DNA from 2 places in the Pseudocitrobacter sp. 2023LY-00077 genome. Region 1 is predicted to be linked to the other one. Evidence: riboswitches for the same ligand, from Rfam matches in the RefSeq annotation. Region 1 holds a riboswitch; the other holds the start of a gene.

Evidence for each region. A riboswitch is a leader RNA that binds a small molecule or an ion and turns the genes downstream of it on or off. The one in region 1 is predicted to bind cobalamin.
Region 2: another riboswitch for cobalamin. It lies ahead of ACWWFX_RS06305 (cobyrinate a,c-diamide synthase); the one in region 1 lies ahead of btuB (TonB-dependent vitamin B12 receptor BtuB).

The regions. Positions count from the first base shown of each region.
Region 1 covers NZ_JBSPEI010000014.1:152,592-163,435, forward strand. Annotated here, with positions in the region: gene argE (acetylornithine deacetylase) at 1-41, opposite strand, end outside; gene argC (N-acetyl-gamma-glutamyl-phosphate reductase) at 223-1,227, shown strand; gene argB (acetylglutamate kinase) at 1,240-2,013, shown strand; gene argH (argininosuccinate lyase) at 2,115-3,488, shown strand; gene oxyR (DNA-binding transcriptional regulator OxyR) at 3,839-4,759, shown strand; gene sthA (Si-specific NAD(P)(+) transhydrogenase) at 4,742-6,142, opposite strand; gene fabR (HTH-type transcriptional repressor FabR) at 6,340-6,975, shown strand; gene ACWWFX_RS18275 (YijD family membrane protein) at 6,991-7,350, shown strand; gene trmA (tRNA (uridine(54)-C5)-methyltransferase TrmA) at 7,406-8,506, opposite strand; cobalamin riboswitch at 8,621-8,802, shown strand; gene btuB (TonB-dependent vitamin B12 receptor BtuB) at 8,869-10,740, shown strand; gene murI (glutamate racemase) at 10,685-10,844, shown strand, end outside.
Region 2 covers NZ_JBSPEI010000004.1:409-11,252, reverse strand. Annotated here, with positions in the region: gene ACWWFX_RS06345 (precorrin-3B C(17)-methyltransferase) at 1-608, opposite strand, end outside; gene cbiG (cobalt-precorrin 5A hydrolase) at 608-1,663, opposite strand; gene ACWWFX_RS06335 (cobalt-precorrin-4 methyltransferase) at 1,644-2,417, opposite strand; gene ACWWFX_RS06330 (decarboxylating cobalt-precorrin-6B (C(15))-methyltransferase) at 2,410-2,979, opposite strand; gene ACWWFX_RS06325 (cobalt-precorrin-7 (C(5))-methyltransferase) at 2,969-3,574, opposite strand; gene cbiD (cobalt-precorrin-5B (C(1))-methyltransferase CbiD) at 3,568-4,707, opposite strand; gene ACWWFX_RS06315 (cobalt-precorrin-8 methylmutase) at 4,704-5,336, opposite strand; gene cbiB (adenosylcobinamide-phosphate synthase CbiB) at 5,347-6,306, opposite strand; gene ACWWFX_RS06305 (cobyrinate a,c-diamide synthase) at 6,303-7,682, opposite strand; cobalamin riboswitch at 7,781-7,956, opposite strand; gene ACWWFX_RS06300 (GHMP family kinase ATP-binding protein) at 8,072-8,932, shown strand; gene ACWWFX_RS06295 (DUF496 family protein) at 8,968-9,303, opposite strand; gene ACWWFX_RS06290 (FUSC family protein) at 9,470-10,528, opposite strand; gene sbmC (DNA gyrase inhibitor SbmC) at 10,619-10,844, opposite strand, start outside.

The DNA of each region.
Region 1 (10,844 bases):
GCACGGTAAATCTCGATAAATGGCGGTAAATTGTTTTTCATTGTTGACACACCTCAGGTCGTGATAGTATCAATATTCATGCAGTATTTGTGAATAAAAATACAATATCGTTGAGCGTAAGAAAACCCTTAAACCGTAGGGTAAAAGGCAAAAGACGCTCAACAGGGTGAGGAAGATAAGCATTCTTCCCAGGCATATGACGTAAGAAGGTGAACAGCCCCGATGTTGAATACGCTGATTGTAGGTGCCAGTGGCTATGCTGGCGCAGAGCTTGTGACCTATGTAAATCGCCATCCGCATATGAACATAACCGCTTTGACGGTCTCAGCGCAAAGCAATGATGCAGGAAAGTTAATCTCTGACCTGCATCCGCAGCTGAAGGGCATTGTGGATTTGCCGTTGCAGCCGATGTCGGATATCAGTGGATTCAGCGCCGGTGTGGATGTGGTTTTCCTCGCCACCGCGCACGAAGTCAGCCACGATCTGGCCCCGCAGTTTCTGGCCGCCGGTTGCGTGGTGTTTGACCTCTCCGGGGCGTTTCGCGTCAACAATGCGCCTTTCTACGAAAAATATTACGGCTTCACCCATCAGCATCCTGAATTACTTGAGCAGGCGGTATATGGCCTCGCCGAGTGGTGCGGCGACGCGCTGAAAGAGACCAACCTGATCGCCGTGCCGGGTTGCTACCCGACGGCGGCACAGCTCTCGCTTAAACCGCTGATTGATGCCGATCTGCTGGATCTCACCCAGTGGCCGGTGATCGACGCCACCAGTGGCGTGAGCGGAGCAGGGCGCAAGGCTGCGCTTTCCAACAGCTTCTGCGAAGTGAGCCTGCAACCGTATGGCGTGTTTAACCATCGCCATCACCCGGAAATTTCAACCCACCTGGGGGCGCAGGTGATTTTTACCCCGCACCTGGGTAACTTTAAACGCGGCATCCTTGAAACCATCACCTGCCGCCTGAAACCGGGCGTGAATGCAGACCAGGTGGCGGCGACCTTCCAGCAGGCATATGCCCACAAACCGCTGGTGCGTCTCTATGACAAAGGCATTCCGGCGCTGAAAAACGTGGTCGGTTTACCGTTCTGTGATATCGGTTTTGCCGTGCAGGACCAGCACCTGATTGTGGTGGCCGCGGAAGATAACCTGTTAAAAGGCGCCGCGGCGCAAGCCATTCAGTGCGCCAATATCCGTTTCGGCTTCGCCGAAACGCAGTCTCTTCTTTAAGGTGTGATGACGATGAATCCATTAATTATCAAATTAGGCGGCGTGTTGCTGGATAGCGAAGAGGCGCTGGAGCGTCTGTTTACCGCACTGGTGAATTATCGTGAGTCACATCAGCGCCCGTTAGTGATTGTGCACGGCGGCGGCTGCGTGGTGGATGAACTGATGAAACAGCTCAATCTGCCGGTGAAAAAGAAGAACGGCCTGCGCGTGACGCCTGCCGATCAGATTGACATTATCACCGGTGCACTGGCGGGGACGGCCAACAAAACGCTGCTGGCGTGGGCGAAGAAACATGATATCGCCTCTGTTGGCCTGTTCCTGGGCGACGGCGATAGCGTCAAGGTGACGAAACTCGATGAAGAACTGGGCCATGTCGGCCTAGCGATGCCGGGTTCGCCAAAACTTATTAACCTGCTGCTGGACGGTGGCTTCCTGCCGGTTGTCAGTTCAATTGGCGTGACGGCCGAAGGCGAACTGATGAACGTCAATGCGGATCAGGCGGCGACGGCGCTGGCGGCGACGCTGGGCGCGGATCTTATTCTGCTTTCTGATGTGAGCGGCATTCTCGACGGGAAAGGCCAGCGTATCGCCGAGATGACGGCGGAAAAAGCAGAGCAACTGATCGAGCAGGGCATTATTACCGATGGCATGATTGTGAAAGTGAATGCGGCGCTGGATGCCGCACGCACGCTGGGTCGCCCGGTGGATATCGCATCATGGCGTCATGCGGAGCAACTCCCGGCGCTGTTTAATGGCACGCCGATTGGCACGCGGATTCTGGCTTAATATTTCCCCTCACCCTAACCCTCTCCCACAGGGAGAGGGGACCGATCGGTGCGTGAGGGTAGCTTTCAGGCAACATTAAACGAATTTTAAGGAAACGAGTTATGGCACTTTGGGGCGGGCGTTTTACTCAGGCAGCGGATCAACGGTTCAAACAGTTCAACGACTCTTTGCGCTTCGACTATCGCCTGGCGGAACAGGATATCACTGGCTCTGTCGCCTGGTCTAAAGCGCTGGTCACGGTCGGCGTGCTGACGGCTGAAGAGCAGTTGCAGCTGGAAGAGGCGCTGAACGTGCTGCTGGAAGAGGTTCGTGCAAACCCGCAGCAAATTTTGCAAAGCGATGCCGAAGACATTCATAGCTGGGTGGAAGGCAAGCTTATCGACAAAGTCGGCCAGTTGGGCAAAAAACTGCATACCGGGCGCAGCCGTAACGACCAGGTGGCGACCGACCTGAAACTGTGGTGCAAAGATACCGTTGCGGAACTGCTATCCGCTAACCGCCAGTTGCAGAGCGCGCTGGTGGAAACCGCGCAGCAGAATCAGGATGCAGTAATGCCGGGTTACACCCACCTGCAACGTGCGCAGCCGGTGACTTTTGCTCACTGGTGTCTGGCTTATGTTGAGATGCTGGCGCGCGATGAAAGCCGCCTGCAGGATGCGGTAAAACGCCTCGACGTTAGCCCGCTGGGTAGCGGTGCGCTGGCCGGTACGGCATACGAAATTGACCGTGAACAACTGGCTGGCTGGCTGGGTTTTGCCTCTGCGACCCGCAACAGCCTGGACAGCGTTTCTGACCGCGACCACGTGCTGGAACTGCTGTCCAATGCCTCTATCGGCATGGTGCACTTGTCGCGCTTTGCTGAAGATTTGATCTTCTTTAACTCCGGGGAAGCGAATTTCGTCGAACTGTCTGACCGCGTGACCTCAGGTTCTTCCCTGATGCCGCAGAAGAAAAACCCGGATGCGCTGGAGCTGATTCGCGGTAAATGTGGCCGCGTGCAGGGCGCGCTGACCGGCATGATGATGACGCTGAAAGGTCTGCCGCTGGCGTATAACAAAGATATGCAGGAAGACAAAGAGGGCCTGTTCGACGCACTCGACACCTGGCTGGATTGTCTGCATATGGCGGCGCTGGTGCTGGACGGTATTCAGGTGAAACGTCCGCGTTGCCAGGAAGCGGCGCAGCAGGGTTACGCCAACGCGACAGAACTGGCGGATTATCTGGTCGCCAAAGGCGTGCCGTTCCGCGAAGCGCACCATATCGTGGGCGAAGCAGTGGTTGAAGCCATTAAACAGGGCAAACCGCTGGAAGCGCTGGCGCTGGCCGATCTGCAAAAATTCAGCAGCGTGATTGGCGATGACGTGTATCCGATTCTGTCGCTGCAATCGTGCCTGGATAAACGTGCGGCGAAAGGCGGCGTATCACCGAAGCAGGTGGCGCAGGCGATTAGCGATGCGAAACAGCGTTTGATTTAACGATTTTCCCCCTCACCCTAACCCTCTCCCTCAGGGAGAGGGGACCGAACGAGCACAGACATAAGTTCACAATTATTCTGCGGACTCGCCCCTCTCCCTCCGGGAGAGGGGTTGGGGTGAGGGGTATTCGTACAAAAAAAATGCGGACCTGAGGGTCCGCAAAAGTTCACGTTGGCTTTAGTTATTTCGAGTTTGAGAGAAACTCTGCGAAACATCACGGTGACTTCAAGGGTTAAGGAGGTACCGCTCCGTTTCTGTGTTGCATTATTGAACAGAAAGCTTGATAGGGATAATCGTTCATTGCTATTCTATCTATCGCCGCGAACTATCGTGGCAATGGAGGATGAATAATGAATATTCGTGATCTTGAATACCTGGTCGCGTTAGCCGAACACCGGCATTTCCGTCGGGCGGCAGACTCGTGCCACGTCAGTCAGCCAACGCTGAGTGGGCAAATCCGCAAGCTGGAAGATGAGCTGGGCGTGATGTTGCTGGAACGCACCAGCCGTAAAGTGCTTTTCACCCAGGCAGGCTTGCTGCTGGTGGATCAGGCGCGCACGGTGCTGCGTGAGGTCAAAGTGCTCAAGGAAATGGCAAGCCAGCAGGGAGAGACCATGTCTGGTCCGCTGCATATCGGTTTGATTCCGACGGTCGGCCCGTACCTGCTGCCGCACATTATCCCAATGCTTCACCAGACTTTCCCAAAACTCGAAATGTACCTGCATGAAGCGCAAACGCATCAACTGCTGGCACAGCTCGACAGCGGTAAGCTGGATTGCGCCATTCTGGCGCTGGTGAAAGAGAGCGAGGCGTTTATCGAAGTGCCTCTGTTTGATGAGCCAATGATGCTGGCGATCTATGAAGATCATCCGTGGGCCGAGCGCGATCGCGTGCCGATGTCCGATCTGGCGGGTGAGAAGCTGCTGATGCTGGAAGATGGTCACTGTCTGCGTGACCAGGCGCTGGGCTTCTGTTTTGAAGCGGGCGCTGATGAAGATACGCATTTCCGGGCAACCAGCCTCGAAACGCTGCGTAATATGGTGGCGGCAGGCAGCGGCATTACGCTGTTACCGGCGCTGGCTGTGCCGAAGGAGCGTCGTCGCGATGGCGTTGTCTACCTGCCGTGCATTAAACCAGAACCTCGCCGCACCGTGGGCCTTGTTTATCGTCCGGGATCACCCCTGCGCAGTCGCTATGAGCAACTGGCAGAGGCTATCCGTGGAGCGATGGAAGGTCACTTCGACGAGAAAGCGTTACCAAAGGCGGTTTAAGCCATTAAGCGCCGCTACCCGATAGGCTTCGGCCATGGTCGGGTAGTTAAAGGTGGTGTTAACAAAGTACTCGATGGTGTTACCGCCGCCTTTTTGCTCCATGATCGCCTGGCCGATGTGAATAATCTCCGCCGCGCGTTCGCCAAAGCAGTGAATACCCAGAATCTCTTTCGTCTCCCGGTGGAACAGAATTTTCAGCGTTCCCACGTTCATGCCGACAATCTGCGCGCGCGCCAGGTGTTTAAACTGCGCCCGACCCACTTCATACGGCACTTTCATCGCCGTCAGTTGCTGTTCGGTTTTACCCACAGAACTGATTTCCGGAATGGTGTAAATCCCGGTTGGAATGTCTTCCACCAGGTGCGCCGTCGCTTCGCCTTTTACCATCGCGTGCGCGGCAATGCGGCCCTGATCGTAAGCGGCTGAGGCCAGGCTTGGATAGCCAATGACGTCGCCCACTGCGTAAATGTGCGGCAGCGCGGTCTGGTACATGCTGTTCACTTTTAACTGACCACGGCTGTCACATTGCAGGCCGATGTTTTCCAGCGCCAGTGAATCGGTATTCCCGGTGCGCCCGTTGGCGAACAGCAGACAGTCGGCTTTCAGTTTCTTGCCGGATTTCAGGTGCATGATGACGCCGTCGTCCAGGCCTTCAATTTTCTCGTACTCTTCGTTGTGGCGAATCACCACACCGCTGTTCCAGAAATGATAAGAAAGCGAGTCCGACATCTCCTGGTCAAGGAACGCCAGCAGACGGTCGCGGGTGTTGATCAGATCTACTTTGACGTCCATTCCACGGAAAATGGAGGCGTACTCACAGCCAATCACCCCTGCGCCGTAGATAATGACGTGGCGTGGTTCGTGATGCAGGCTGAGGATCGAGTCGCTGTCGTAAATGCGTGGGTGGCTGAAATCAACATCGGCAGGGCGGTAGGGGCGCGAGCCGCAGGCGATGACGAATTTTTCCGCCGTCAGGGTTTCGACCGAGCCGTCCGGACACTCCAGCGCCAGCGTGTGTTCGTCAACGAAATGCGCGTTGCCCTGCAAAATTTCGCAGTGATTACGCTCATAAAAGCCCTGACGCATGCGAGTCTGCTGATTAATCACGCTGTCAGCATGGTTCAGAATGTCGGCGAAAGAGGAACGGAGAAGTCGGGTGTGGTCGCTGTAAAGGGGGTTCTGGTTGAATTCAATAATACGACTAACGGCATGACGAAGTGCTTTTGAGGGGATGGTGCCCCAGTGGGTACATCCGCCGCCGACATTATGATAACGCTCAATAACGGCGACACGCGCTCCCTGTTTCACCAGACCCATAGCAGCGCCTTCGCCGCCGGGGCCGGAACCAATTACTATTGCATCATAATCGTAGGAATTTGGCATGGTAAGGCTTACCTGTTCTTATACATAAAAGCAACAGAATCATAACATCTTCACCGGGATAACCCAATTATCATTGTGCTTTTTTCATGCAAAAGAGCATAAATCGCCCGTAAACAATCATTCACAAAGCAGTGTAAGTCGATTAGTTTTAATCTCTGGTATAGTGCCAACAAGGCATTTGGAAGGATTCAATCATCGTGATGGGCGTTAGAGCGCAACAAAAAGAAAAAACCAGGCGTTCGCTGGTGGAAGCAGCATTTAGTCAACTGAGTGCTGAGCGAAGCTTTGCCAGCCTGAGTCTGCGTGAAGTGGCTCGCGAAGCGGGCATTGCGCCAACCTCCTTTTACCGACATTTCCGTGATGTCGATGAACTAGGGCTGACGATGGTGGACGAAAGCGGCCTGATGCTGCGTCAGTTGATGCGCCAGGCGCGTCAGCGTATCGCTAAAGGCGGCAGCGTGATCCGCACCTCCGTATCGACATTTATGGAGTTCATTGGCAATAACCCGAACGCTTTTCGCCTGCTTTTGCGCGAACGTTCCGGCACGTCTGCGGCGTTTCGTGCTGCGGTCGCGCGCGAAATTCAGCACTTCATTGCGGAACTTGCCGACTATCTGGAAATCGAAAACCATATGCCGCGCGCGTTTACCGAAGCGCAGGCGGAAGCGATGGTGACGATTGTCTTTAGCGCAGGCGCGGAAGCGTTAGATGTCACGCCGGAACAGCGACGCCAGCTGGAAGAGCGGCTGGTGCTGCAATTGCGCATGATCTCGAAAGGTGCGTATTACTGGTATCGTCGCGAACAGGAAAAAACGACACATCATTCCGAATAAGGTGGAAGACGAGCAATGAAACAGTCAGGACAAGATAAAGGAACGCTGTTGCTGGCGCTGATCGCTGGCTTATCAATTAACGGAACTTTTGCGGCGCTGTTTAGCTCCATTGTGCCGTTCTCTGTATTCCCGATTATTGCGCTGGTGCTGACGGTGTACTGTCTGCATCAGCGGTATCAGAATCGCACGATGCCGGTGGGGTTACCTGGACTGGCGGCGGCCTGCTTTATTTTGGGCGTGCTGCTGTATAGCACCGTGGTGCGCGCGGAATATCCGGATATCGGCTCTAACTTCCTGCCAGCGGTGCTGTCGGTGATTCTGGTGTTCTGGATTGGCGTGAAAATGCGTAATCGGAAGCACGAGATTTCTGAATAGCGCAATGCTGTATGCCGGATAAGGCGATGACGCCGCATCCGGCAATGCAAAGAGTCTATTTCTTCGTCAGCAGTACGCCGCACTCCATATGGTGCGTATACGGGAACTGATCAAACAGCGCCAGGCGCTCCACATTATGCGTCTGGCCTAATGTTTCCAGATTCTGACACAGCGTTTCCGGGTTGCAGGAGATATACAGAATACGCGGATACGCCTGCACCATTTTCTCGGTTTCGCTATCCAGCCCGCTGCGCGGCGGATCGACAAAAATCGTTTCACACTGATAGCTTTTTAAATCAATTCCCTGCAAGCGGTTGAATTCCCGTACGCCGTTCATCGCCTGGGTAAACTCTTCCGCCGACATGCGAATAATCTGCACATTATCAATGTGGTTCGCCGCAATGTTGTATTGCGCGGCGGCGACGGACGGCTTGGCGATTTCGGTTGCCAGCACGCGGTCAAAGTTGCGCGCCAGCGCCAGCGAGAAGTTGCCGTTCCCGCAGTAGAGTTCCAGCAAATCACCGGTTGAGTTTTCCGTGGCGTTGAGCGCCCACTCCAGCATCTGCACGTTCATTGCCGCGTTCGGCTGGGTGAAGCTGTTTTCCACCTGGCGGTAGATCATTTCTTTCCCGGCTACTGGCAGACGCTCGTCGATATAGTCCTGATCCAGCGCGATTTTCGTTTTCGTCGCGCGGCCGATGATATGCACATTCAGGTTCTGCGCACGTAATGCATCGCGCAGCGCCTCCGCTTCCACACGCCATGCGTCGTCGAGCTTCTTATGGTACAGCAGAGAGACGATCGCCTGATTGCTTTGAGTAGACAGATAATCAATCTGGAACAGTTTGTGGCGCAGCGCGTGGTTATTACGCACGCCGTCCAGCATGGCGGTCATCAGCGTATTGATGAGCTCGCTGGCTGCCGGGAAGGAATCGACGCGGATGCGGCTTTTGGTCTGCTGATCGAAAATGATGTGGTACAGGTCGTCCCCATCATGCCAGATGCGAAATTCCGCACGCATGCGGTAATGACTGACTGGCGAGCGAAACACCTCCGGAACCGGCGCGTTGAACGGGGCCATCATCGTTTGCAGACGGACCACTTTCTCGGCCAGCTGCGCTTCGTATTGCTCGGTAGGAAGGTGTTCGGGGGTCATGATGCATCCTGAATAATAAAAGTACGCGGGGATTGTAGGGCCTGCTCAGGGGATGTCCAGCGATTGATGTTTTCCTAAATCGTGATGGCAGTCTGGACATCTATATGTAACTAAATGTAGCATCCGGGTTCCGGTCCTGTGAGTTAAAAGGGAATCCAGTGAAAATCTGGGGCTGACGCGCAGCGGTAAGGAGTGGTGGGATGAACGCATTTTGCAGACACTGCCTGAAAAGGTGGGAAGTCTTCATCCGGTAAACGCCCCCGAGCCCGAAGACCTGCCGGGTGACGTCGCACTGGGTTTTCATCATCGCGGGCTATCGATGAAACCGGCGGCATCCTTTTTCTATTGTGGATGCTTTAACAATGATTAAAAAAACTTCGCTGATGACGGCGTTATCCGTATCGGCTTTTTCCGTTTGGGCGCAGGACAGCACTTCAGACACTCTCGTCGTAACCGCCAGCCGTTTCCAGCAACCGGTTAATACCGTCCTCGCACCGATGGATGTCGTCACCCGAGATGACATCGACCGCTGGCAGGCCAAAAATCTTAATGACGTCATGCGTCGCCTGCCGGGTGTGGATATCGCGCAATATGGTGGGATGGGGCAGAGTTCTTCGCTCTTTATCCGCGGTACTGAGACCAAGCAGGTTTTGGTGCTGGTCGATGGCATTCCGATGACCCGCCCCGGTATCTCAAATAACCCGGACCTGAACCAGATCCCGCTTTCGTTAGTTCAGCGCGTGGAGTATATCCGTGGGCCGCGCTCGGCGATTTATGGTTCCGGCGCGATGGGCGGGGTGATCAACATCATTACCCACTCTGATGAGGAACAATCGAAAATTTCCGCCAGCATGGGCTCTAAAGGCTATCAACAATACGATGGCACGTTGCGTCAGCGTTTTGGCGACACGGTAGCGACGGTGGCGGGTTCTTATGAAACCACCAAAGGGTTTGATGTGCAGCCGGGCTCGACCTGGAGCCACGACAACGACCGCGATGGCTTCCGCAATAAGACCTTCTGGGGTAGCCTGGAGCATAAATTCAACGATAGCTTCGATGGCTTCTTCCGGGGCCACAGCTATACCAATAATGTCGATTACGACCTGGGAAGCCCGCCGTACTCGCCTGCGTACAGCGCTGATGAAGAGCAGCTTTATAACCAGACCTGGGATACCGGCCTGCGATTCCATTCCGGGATCTACTCTTCTGAGCTTATCGCCAGCTATCAGAAGGTGAAGGACTATAACTACAGCAGTATTTATGGTCGTTATAAAGACGGCACGACGCTTGACCGCATGACCCAGCGCAATCTCCAGTGGGGGAACAACCTGATTGTCGGGCATGGTTCGGTAAGCGCCGGGGTAGACTGGCAGCAGCAGCGTTTGACCTCGTCGGATACGGCGATATCCGATACCTATAAGCGCGACAATACCGGGCTCTATCTTACCGGGCAGCAGCAGTTTGGCGATGTTGTGACGCTGGAAGCCTCTGGTCGTGAAGACCACGATAATCAGTTTGGCTGGCACGGGACATGGCAAACGGCGGCAGGCTGGCAGTTCGTTGAGAACTATAAAGTGACGTTATCGTATGGTACCGGCTTCCTGGCACCATCGTTAGGTCAGCAGTTTGGTTCTACACGCTTTGGTATCAGTTCGAATCCGGATCTGAAACCGGAAGAGTCAAAACAGTGGGAAGCAGGGCTGGAAGGTCTGACGGGGCCACTAGACTGGCGTTTGTCAGCGTATCACTACAAGATCTCTAACCTGATTACCTACTATTCCGACCCGGTTACCTATGACGGCGAGTACGCCAACATCAACTCGGCAACCATTAAAGGCGTGGAGTGGACCGGCAGTTTTGATACGGGGATCTTTAATCACCGCGTGACGCTGCAATATATGGACCCGCGTAACGACGAGAATGATGAAGTGCTGGCACGCCGCTCTAAGCGTCAGGCGAAATATCAACTCGACTGGACAATGTTTGATGTGGACATGGATGTGTCGTGGCAGTACTACGGTCGTCGCTACGATAACAACACGTCACAATACAACCCGAAACAGCAGGTTTTACCGAGCTACAGCACGGTTGATATTTCCGCGTCATATCCAGTCACCTCACAGCTCACAGTTCGTGGTAAAATAGCCAACCTGTTCGATAAAGATTACGAGACAGTTTATGGCTACCAAACTGCAGGACGGGAATACACCTTGTCTGGCAGCTACACCTTCTGAACCACGGCCTACCGTACTGGTGTTTGACTCCGGTGTCGGTGGGCTGTCGGTCTATGATGAGGTCCGTCAACTTCTGCCGGACCTTCATTACATCTACACCTTCG
Region 2 (10,844 bases), on a different contig from region 1:
GTCACCCATTTTTCCTCTTTCTTACGCCCCGCCGATTTCACTACCCCCACCGGCGTGTCGGCACTTTTACTGCCCGCCAGCAGCTCAAACGCACGCGCCAGATGCCCTTCGCGGCCCCGGCTGCGCGGGTTATAGAAGCAGATAACAAAGTCAGCCTCTCCGGCGGCGATAATGCGTTTTTCAATGACCGGCCACGGTGTCAGCAGGTCGCTCAGGCTGATGTGGCAGAAGTCATGCATCAGCGGCGCACCAAGCAATGATGCCGCCGCAATACTGGCGGTCATGCCGGGAATCAGGCGCACTTCCACATCACATTTCTGTTTGCTAACCAGCTCCAGCACCAGCCCCGCCATGCCGTAAATACCGGCATCGCCGCTGCTGATAAGCGCCACATTGTGCCCCGCTTGCGCCAGGTCAATAGCAGTCTGGCAACGCTCAATCTCTTTGCACATCCCGGTTTTGATCACCTGCTTTTCACCGGTAAAGGCTTTCACCAGGTGGGTGTAGGTTTTGTAGCCGACGATGATTTCTGCGGCCTGCAAGGCTTCCACCGCTTCCATGGTCATCATTGCCTGCGATCCAGGGCCAATTCCAATAACGGTTAACATCAGTGTGCTACTCCCAAAGTGATGGTGACGCCCTGTTCACGCAGGGTCTCTCCTGAGATATTTCCCTCGCTCAGCAACCAGGCCGACGGGCCAGAGACGCTGCCGACGCCCACCGTCTGGCGGACAAAATCAGAGGAGGTAAATCGGTGTTCGTGTTCGCGCAACGCCTCAGCGCTGAAGGTGTAAAACGGCACGCGGTATGCGGTAGCCAGCGCATTGAGCGCCGGTTCCTCTTTTTTCAGTGAGATGCTGCCAATCGCCTTTAGCGCCAGCGGGTCAACACCGTACGCCGCCATCTGGCGGGCGAATAACGTTGCCAGCAGCGCCGAATCGGTATCGCGACGACAGCCAATGCCCGCCACGATGCGCTGAGGTACCAGCTTCCAGTGCGCAATGGCGATGTCGGGAAGCTCGCGTGCCAGCGTAATGCAAACCACCCCGTCCAGCGGCGGTAGCGACTGCAACGACGCCACGGGGATAAACCCGCGCACATCACACTGATTAAGCGCCTCGCGAAATTCCGGCTCGCACCACAACCCCACGCGTTTTCCACTAACCAGCATCTGATTAACCGTTTTTACCGCCGCGCGAAAATCCTTCATGCGCGCATTCAGCGCAACGGCCAGCGTGTCGAGTGCAGCCAACTCGTTAACATCGGTTGCAGTGGTAATGACCGGGTCAGCCCCCAGCAAACCCGCCAGCTTACGCGTCAGCGCGTTCGCCCCACCCATGTGACCGGAGAGCAGGCTGATCGCGTGCTGACCGCGCTCATCAATGACGATCACTGCCGGATCGCTGAACTTATCTGCGATCGCCGGGGCCAGCACGCGCACGGCAATGCCGGTCGCGCCGATAAAAATCAGTGCGGAATCGCGCGCAAACGCCGTACGCGCCGCGTGGGCAAAACCGCCTTCAAAGGGTAAAAAACCCGGTTCCAGCAATTCGTCGCGGGTAAAGCAGGTCATCGGCAACAGGACCGACAGCCGTTTAGCCAGTTCAACACCGCCGGGCGTCAGGCAAAACAGCGCGATGGATTCAGGCTTTGCGGTATTCATGGCTGAATTCCGCGTCATAGAGTTTTGAGTAGTGATACTCCTCGCCCAGGAACGCGCCCACGAGGATGAGCGCCGTTTTGCGTATATCCGCTTCGCGCACTTTGTCTGCAATATCCGCCAGCGTACCGCGCACGGTCTGGCTTTCCGGCCAGGTTGCTTTGTAAATCACCGCAACCGGGGTGCTGGCAGGATAGCCGCCCTCAATCAGGCGCTCGGCGACGCGATGGATGCGCTGAACGGAGAGATAAATCGCCATTGAGGTCTGATGCTGAGCGAAAGATTCGAGCTGTTCGCGCGCGGGTACCGGGGTACGGCCTTCCAGGCGTGTGATAATCAAACTCTGTGAGACTTCCGGTACCGTATATTCGACGCCGAGTTCCGCCGCCGCGCCAAGAAATGCGCTGACGCCCGGGACAACCTGCCAGGCGATACCACGGCGGGTGAGTTCTTCGCCCTGTTCGCGCACCGAACCGTACAGCGAGACATCGCCCGTTTGCAGGCGCACCACGGTTTTGCCCGCTTTTATGCCCGCTTCCATCACATCGAGAATTTGCGCGAGATGCAGTTCCGCGCTGTCGTAGTACTCCGCTTCCAGTGGGCAGTACTCCAGCAGTTCGGTGTTAATCAATGACCCGGCGTAAATCACCACCTGCGCCTGCTGTAACAGACGATAGCCTTTGAGGGTAATCAGTTCCCGGTCACCAGGGCCTGCGCCGACAAACCAGACGCAACGGGGATCGAATGTTTCAGACATGCGCTTCTTCCTTCTGACAGGCGATGACATAGACGGGGTTGTTGGCTTTGAAATAGTGGCCGCTGCCGAGCGGACTCAGGGCCGAAACCTGAATCTGTTGGCAATCAAGCGGAGCAATGCCGCGCTGTTGCAGATGTGCCAGCGCGCTATTGAGGTTTTCCTGCAAAATAAAGGTCATCACCAGACGCCCCGCGGGATGCAGCTGTTCAAGCGCCCAGTCAATCAGCGACGCCAGATTCCCGCCGCTGCCGCCGACGAAAATAGCGTCGGCTTTTTCCTCCACCACCACAGGCGCATTGGCCTGAATGCTCACAATATTTTCGCAAGCAAAATGGCGGCAGTTTTGCGCCATCAGCGCCAGCGCCGCCGGGTTGCGCTCGATAGCGGTCACCCTTAACGCCGGAAAGTGCAACGCGGCTTCAATTGAGACGCTACCGGTGCCCGCCCCCACATCAATAAAATGGCGCGCGTGATGTAAATCCAGTTTCGATAAGGCCAGCGCACGCACGGCCTCTTTGGTCATTGGCACCTTCTCGCCGCGCAGAAACAGTTCATCTTTCATCGAGGATCACCACCGTGTTCATGCCGTAGTCGGCATTGACCTCACTGACGCGCAGCCAGTGGATCTGTTCATTTTCCATCGCCAGATGTTCCCCAATTACCATCCAGCGGTGCCCTTTTCCTCTTGCCGTAAGCTGTTGCGCGATGTCGCGCGGGCCACAGCGGCTATCGGTCACCATCGCCACTTTGCGGTGTCGGGCCAGTTCATCAAACGACACATCGCGCCCGTGGCTACTGGTGAGCCACATCTCATTCATGTCTACTCCTGCGCGGGCGCACAGGTATTGCACCGCGCTGATCCCCGGCACGATACGCACGTTTTCGCGGCCAAAGTGGGCCACCATTCGCGTGCCGATGCCGTAAAAAAGCGGGTCGCCGGAAGCAAGCACCACGATATTTTTATGCCGATGCGCGGTTATCCACGCCAGCAACTGAGGAATATCGGCATCAAGCAGACGCTGCTCGCCCTTAAACGCAGGAAACTGCGCCAGATGGCGTTTGGCCCCTACCAGCACCTGCGCCTGTGCGATAGCCTCGCTTGCCAGCGGGGTGATAAGCGTTAACCCGGCAGGCCCCATCCCCACGACCGTTAACATTGCAGCGCCTCCACGATCTCTTCGACCGGGCGATTGCTCCCCAGCACCTGGTTGTCAAAGGCAAACATGATGGCGTCGCATACGGGCGGCGTTTTGGTAAAGCGCAGTTTTTGCTGCACGCGAAGACAAATACGTTCGGCAAGATGGTTGTAGATGCGCTGATAACCAAAGGCGTCGATGTGCTCCATCGCCGCCTCGGTGGTATCGCAATCGCTCACCTGCGTCAGCAGATCCAGCGGCGCGCCAAGCAGCGCCAGATGCGCCACCAGCGTTTCCATCCGCGCATCGGCAATATGGCTATGGGTATGGAAAATCCCGGCGGCAATTTTGATCAGTTTTCCAGGGTGACCAATCAGCACAATGTGCCGGAACCCAAGGCGCACGGCCTCATCCAGCATATAGCCGACAAAGTTGCTCATGGTGACCACCACGTCGCTATCGATGCCGAGTTGCTCGCGGACAAAACGTTCACCATGATTGCCCGGCACCAGTACCACGCGGGTGAGGCCCGCAGCGCGCTTGATTTCCAGTTCCAGCGACAGGGAGCGTTTCCAGCTCTCCTCTGACATGGGCGTGACGATACCGGTCGTGCCAAGAATCGAGATCCCGCCCAGAATACCGAGCCGGGCGTTGTAGGTTTTCTGCGCCCGCGCTTCGCCTTCCGGGGCAAAAATCTCGACATCTGCGCCGCGCGCCGGGCCAATCGCCTCGCGAACGGCAGCTTCGATGGTCTGACGCGGGGTGCGGTTAATCGCCGCGCTGCCGAGCGGCAGGCCCACGCCTTTGCGAGTCACGGTGCCCACGCCTTCCCCGCCGCGTAAGACAATTTCGCCGCTGTCGTTGAGCGTCACGCGGGCAAAAATCAACATGCCGTGCGTGGCGTCAACATCATCGCCGCCGTCTTTACGGATTGCCGCCACAGCCTGTTGCCCTTCAATTTGCGGCAATTCAACGTTCAGATTGAGCGTCACGCCAGAGGGCGTCACGATCGAGACCTGATGAATAATGTGCTGGCGCAGCACCATCAGCGCTGCCACTTTCGCGGCGGCTGTGGCGCAGGAACCGGTGGTGTAGCCTTTGCGCAGCGGTTTACCGTTGTGCCAGACCGGGGCGTCAAACGCGGCGTCGCTCATTTTGCATCCCGCAAGTGGTAGAGAATGGCGTTCACAATCGCCGCCGCCACGTTACTGCCGCCCTTACGCCCCAGCGCGGCAATGGCGGGCAGCGCACTATGAGTCAGCGCGTCTTTGGATTCCGCGGCACCGACAAAACCAACCGGTACGCCAACCACACCGCTGACCGGCACGTTCAGCTCCAGCAGGCGGAACAGCGCGGTCGGCGCGTTGCCGAAGACAAAGACTTTCTCACCCTCTTCGCGCACGGCGATATCCACGGCGGCCATCGAGCGCGTCATGCCCTGCGCTTTGGCTTCGCGCACCACGCGCGGGTCACTGATGTAGCAGCGACATTCGCCGCCAAAGCTTGCCAGCAGCGGTTTGTTAATCCCCGATAGCGCCATGGTGGTGTCGGTGTAGAGCGTGCAAGGGCGACTCAGGGCTGCCGTTAGACGCGCCAGCGCATCCGGAGAAAACCACAGAATATCCAGCCACTCGAAATCAGCAGTGGTATGAATGACGCGCTTGACGATGGCTTTGTGTAGCGGACTGGCAAACTGATAATCGGGCCGCGTTTCGCGAATAATCTCGCCGATAATGTCAAAGCTTTTAGCCTCAATGGCCTGCGGCTGGCGAATGTAATCCATGTGCTACTCCTCAGGCCGCGCCCATCACCAGCCACCGGACTGCCATAAACAGCACCAGCGCCAGCGTGGAAGCAACCCACATCAGTCGAATCGTTCGGGAAATATCGTCTACGGCAATGTCGCGTTGCTCGTCACCGATCCACGGCTTCTCAACGCGCTCACCAAAATAGTCATTCGGCCCGCCCAGGCGGATACCCAGCGCCCCGGCGACGGTCGCTTCAGACCATGCGCAGTTGGGGCTGCTGTGGTTATGGCGATCGCGCCAGCCAATGCGGAACGCGGCAGCGGCGTTGTCGCGGCAAAGCAGAGCGGCGGCGCTGAGCAGCAGCCAGCTCAGGCGCGCGGGAATGAAGTTGGCGACGTCGTCCAGCCGGGCGCTCACCATACCAATCGCGCGGTATTTTTCATGTTTGTAGCCGACCATGGAGTCCAGCGTATTCACCGCTTTATAAGCCATCGCCAGCGGCGCACCGCCGAGCAGCAGGAAGAAGAGTGGCGCGATGATTCCGTCGACGCTGTTTTCGGCGACGGTTTCAACCACCGCACGGTTGATTTGCGCAGGTTGAAGTTGCGAGGTATCCCGCCCCACAATCCACGACAGTTTTATCCGGCTTTGTGCTAAATCACCCGCGCGTAGCGGCTGCTCAACGTCGCGGACCGCATTCGCCAGGCAGCGCCCGGCCAGTACCGTGAAGATCATCCAGACCTCTACTGCCCAGCCTAGCCACGGATGTATCGCGTAAGCCAGCGCCAGCACGCCCCAGGCGACAGCCCAGCTCAGACCGACCACCACCAGCCACATCACGCCGCCGCCAATCCGCAACGCGCGGTCACTGTGGCAATAGCGGCGCACCGTTTTTTGTACGCGGGTGATAAGGGAGCCTATCCAGCGCACCGGGTGAGGCCAGCTTTGCGGGTCACCAATAAGCAGGTCGAGTATCCAGGCGATACACCAGGCGAGCAGGGTCATTGGACGCTCCTTGCCGCATTCAACCAATGCGTGAGCATCATCGGGCGCTGGGCGAAATGAATATGCAGATAGCTGGCGAAGGTGTTACCCACCTGCCAGCCACCGGACCAGGTTTGCAGGATTTTCCCGTCGCGTACTTTGCGGCAATCCAGCACTGCCGGCGTTTCCGGCGTGAAATCGGAGTAGTGAAATTCGTGCCCGCGAAGCCATTCCCCCGCCGCCGCCAGCAGCGTATTTTCCCGCGCCTGCGCCTCGCAGTAGCCAAAGCGCGTCAGCCGTTTGCCCATTTTGCTGTGACCGGGAATGATATTCGCCATGAGATGAGTTGCGCCCTGCGCATCTTCCAGCGAGCTGCCCAGATACATAAGGCCGCCGCATTCGGCGTAGATAGCCACGCCGCGCGCATGCGCCTGGCGCAACTGTGTGAGCATCGGCTGATTTGCCGCCAGCGCCTTCGCGTGGATCTCCGGATACCCGCCGCCGAGCCAGATCATCTGGCATTCCGGTAGCACGTTATCGTGAAGTGGGCTAAAGCGGACGATGTCGACGCCTGCACGTTTAAGCAGCGCAATGTTGTCCGGGTAGTAAAAATTGAAGACTTCATCATCGGCCAGCGCAAGCGTCAGACGCTCACCTTCGCCCACCGAGGGTATTGGCGGCCATTCGCCCTGCGGCAGGGTTTTCATCTCGCTCAGGGTCAGCAGTTTTTCGATATCGAGCGTGCGCCCCAGCGTGTCGGCAAAATCTTGCCACGGTTGCTGTTCAACAACCGACTCCCGCGCCGTCACCAGCCCGAGATGCCGTTCCGGCAACGCGACGCCCGCCACGGTGGGCACATAACCAATCACCGGCAATGTGCAGTAGCGCTCAATGGCGGATTTGAGAAGCTGGAAATGGCTGTCGCTGTTGACGCGATTGACAATCACGCCAGCGATATTGAGAGAGGGATCGAAGTGCTGAAAACCCAGCACGGTTGCCGCAATCGAGGTTGAGACCGCTTTGCCATCCACCAGCAAAATGACCGGGCAACCGAGCTGTTTTGCCATCGCAGCGGTGCTGCATTGATTGGGGTCGATACCGAGGCCATCGTACAGCCCCATCACGCCTTCAATCACCGCGATATCGGCATGCTGCATCTGTTCGCTGAACAAGGCGTTCAGCGCAGGCGCGGGGATCATGAAACTGTCAAGATTACGCGACGCCACGCCGGATATCGCCGTATGCCAGCCGGTGTCGAGGTAATCGGGCCCGACTTTCCACGGCTGCACTCGCCATCCGCGCTGTTTCAGCACATTCAACAAGCCAAGCGTTACCGTGGTTTTACCACAGCCGCTACCGGTGCCTGCCAGAATAAATGCGTGATGCTTTGCCGCCATGCCCTGATCCTGCTCAGGGTGGTAGGGGTACGTCGAGATGCGCGTGTTCCCGGTCTGCCGACCGCACGCTTCTGAGCAACCCACTTCCCACCGAAGTTGTTGAGATGTACCGACAGGCAGGTCTTCTGGCTTAGCGTCGTTCTCGCCCGTCCTTCCCAATCTCACGATCAGTGGTATTTACGGGTTCGTCAGCATTACAGCAGCGGGGGCTGCGAGGGATTTACACCCTCTTCCCTGACACATTACGTGTCTGACCTATCGGCTTAATTACGGAGTCAGTGTAGCGCTCATACTCCGTTGCAATTTTGCGCTAAAACAATCTATTGCGCCGCAGCGGTTTATTCAATTTATAATACCGACCTGGAAAATAGGGCTAATAAGGTGACAGCGTGGCCGTTGCACAATGCCCCGCATCCTGCGGGGAACTGATTCAGGGCTGGATCCAGGGAAGTGAGAAATTAATCTCCTGCCCGGTTGGGCTATACAGCACCGTGGAAGTTAAAGCCGGTAAACCGACTGATGATGAACGTCCGCTGACGCGCGTAATGGTCAATCAGTTGCTGGCTCTGTGGGAATTTCCGGCGGAGTGGAGCCAGCAGTTGCGCATTAATCTGCACTCACCTATTCCGGTCGCCAAAGGGATGGCCAGCAGTACGGCAGATATTGCCGCCACCGCTGTCGCCACCGCGCGCTATTTTGATAAAACACTCTCTGAACAGGCGCTGGCACAGCTTTGCGTTAACCTTGAGCCCACCGATAGCACGCCTTTTCGCCAGTTGACGCTGTTTGATCATAATCAGGGCCATGCGCAAACCGCCGGTTCGCAACAACCGCAGCTCGATATTCTGGTGCTGGAAAGCCCACATACGCTACAAACCGCAGACTATCACCGCCTCGACAGGCAGGCGGCATTGCTCGCTGGCGCACCACAACTGGCGCAAGCCTGGCAAAAAACCCGTCAGGCATGTGAAACAGGCTGTGCCGGACTGCTGGGGGAAGCCGCGACACTTAGCGCTATCGCCAGCCAGTTAATTTTACCGAAACCGGGTTTTCAGCGCGTGCTGGATACTGTGGCGCGTTTTTCACTGTATGGCGTAAGCATCGCACATAGCGGGAGTGTGATGGGATTAATGCTCGACAGGACGAAACACGATGTTGATGCCGTGATGGCAGAGCTGGAAAGGGACGAGGGTAATGTGCTGTGGCCACAAAAATATTTGCTGCCCATGGTGGAAGGCGGCGTCAGATAGCATTCAGGCGGCACGGAGGCCGCCTGATGAAAAAATTACTCAGCTTTCGGCTCAGCAACCTTCTGTTCGCCCATCGCTTTCAGCTTTTTAGAGATGTCGCGACGTTCTTTAGAAATTTCGGCATTTTTGATGATGTAATCATCAACGCGATCTTCGTAATCGCTCTTCATGCTGGCAATGATGCCCTGAATCGCTTCAACGCTCATGCCCGGTTTGATGTAGTCGCTAAGGTTGTCCAGCAGCAGTACGCGCTTCTGGTTGTCACGGATCTTTTTCTCAACGTCCTGAATTTCACGCTGCAGTTTGTTTTTACGACGGAACAGACGAACAAACTCCAGTACATCCTGAAATGAAGGCTTAGTTGTTTCCATTTTTACACCCCTGATATTTGAGACTCGGATTCGTAAATACAACGACTATAAGACTATATATACGTATAGGCGCTGCTAATGACAATGGTTTTTACCTGTCCCTCATCATAACCCTAAACGCTGCTGAATCGAAACAACCCAAGGTCAAAGGTGTTGCATTCGTCGCTTATTTACGCAGCGCACGGCAGATAAGCAGGGATAATAGCTCAAGCTGACGCGCCAGCTCCATGCTTAGCCAAACGTAGCCATGAATGGGCGTTTCCACCAAATGAGTGCTTTTGTGCTCCGTCAGCAGCTGGCGTAGCTCATCGACGATCTCGTTAAGTTTTTCCGTGTTCGCTTTAACCGGCTGGGGGTTACCTTCATACAGCGCGTGGGCGATGGTTAAGAGCGTTTGCTGCGTCATCTGCTGCGTTTCGCGCAGCGTATGGGCGTTAAGCATTAAAAAGTGGCTTTCGCGAGACGCCCAGTGCGCGTTGATTTGCAGCTCGAGCATGCAAACGAGGTTGCGGCTCACGGTCTGGATGCCTTCAAATACTGATTTCTGGATATGTGTTTCTTTGCTGGCGGGCGTAATCAACCCACGGATTTTCACCACATCGTTCAGCACCGTTTGTAGGTGCTTTTCCAGATGCGGCCGCTCCACAAGGTTGGGTGAAAACCCGGCCTGATAGAGACGATTAAACTGGGTCACAAATGTCGCCATCTGGATGCGCCAGTGGATAAACGCCCGCTGCGGCCAGACGCCGGTGAAAAGCATCGCCAGCAGCGAACCGAAGATAACGTCGCCGCTTCGCCACAGCGCAGTGTGCAGGTCTCCCGGCGGCGCGCCGACGACCACGCCCAGCGTAATGCCAATCAACAGTGCCTGATAGGGCCGTTTCCCGAGCGTCAGCCAGCCGCACAGGAACATTGCCCCGGCGCACCACATCAGCATCAGCGGTAAAGAAATGAGTTCAAGCTTAAGCGCAATCAAACCCAGCGCCGAGCCGAGGATAGTGCCGCCAATACGCTGGAAGGCGCGCGGCACTACGTTTCCCCAGAACGAGATGGGCCCCATGATAACCACGAGAGTAATCAGCGGCCACGACCCTTCCGGAATGTCAAAAATACGTACAATCAGAAAGGCCAGCACAAATGCCAGGGCGATACGAATGCCGTGCACCACACGATAATTGCGGTATAGCCGAATTTCAAAAGGACTGAGTGACTTATCAGGACGCAAACCGGTTCTCCGGCAGAACGAAAGAGCGCAATTGTACCTGCTTTTGCCCGGCTCGCATCATGGGGCGAAAAAAATCTTTCACCTTCATTTTCAGGCCGCGTTTCGCGCCACCGCAACGTACATCTCAATATCCCAGTAGCCGTCCTGATTGCCGTCGTTGAGATAGCGTTCGAAGCAGGGCTTGCCATCAATGTGATACGCATTGTCTTTCAGCAACGCGTCAAAGAATTGCAGCCACGGCGTGGAAAAATCATGCTCAACCACCCGGGCGCTGGCAACCGCGTACTCGCCGCCATCAATATGGGTGAGGATGACG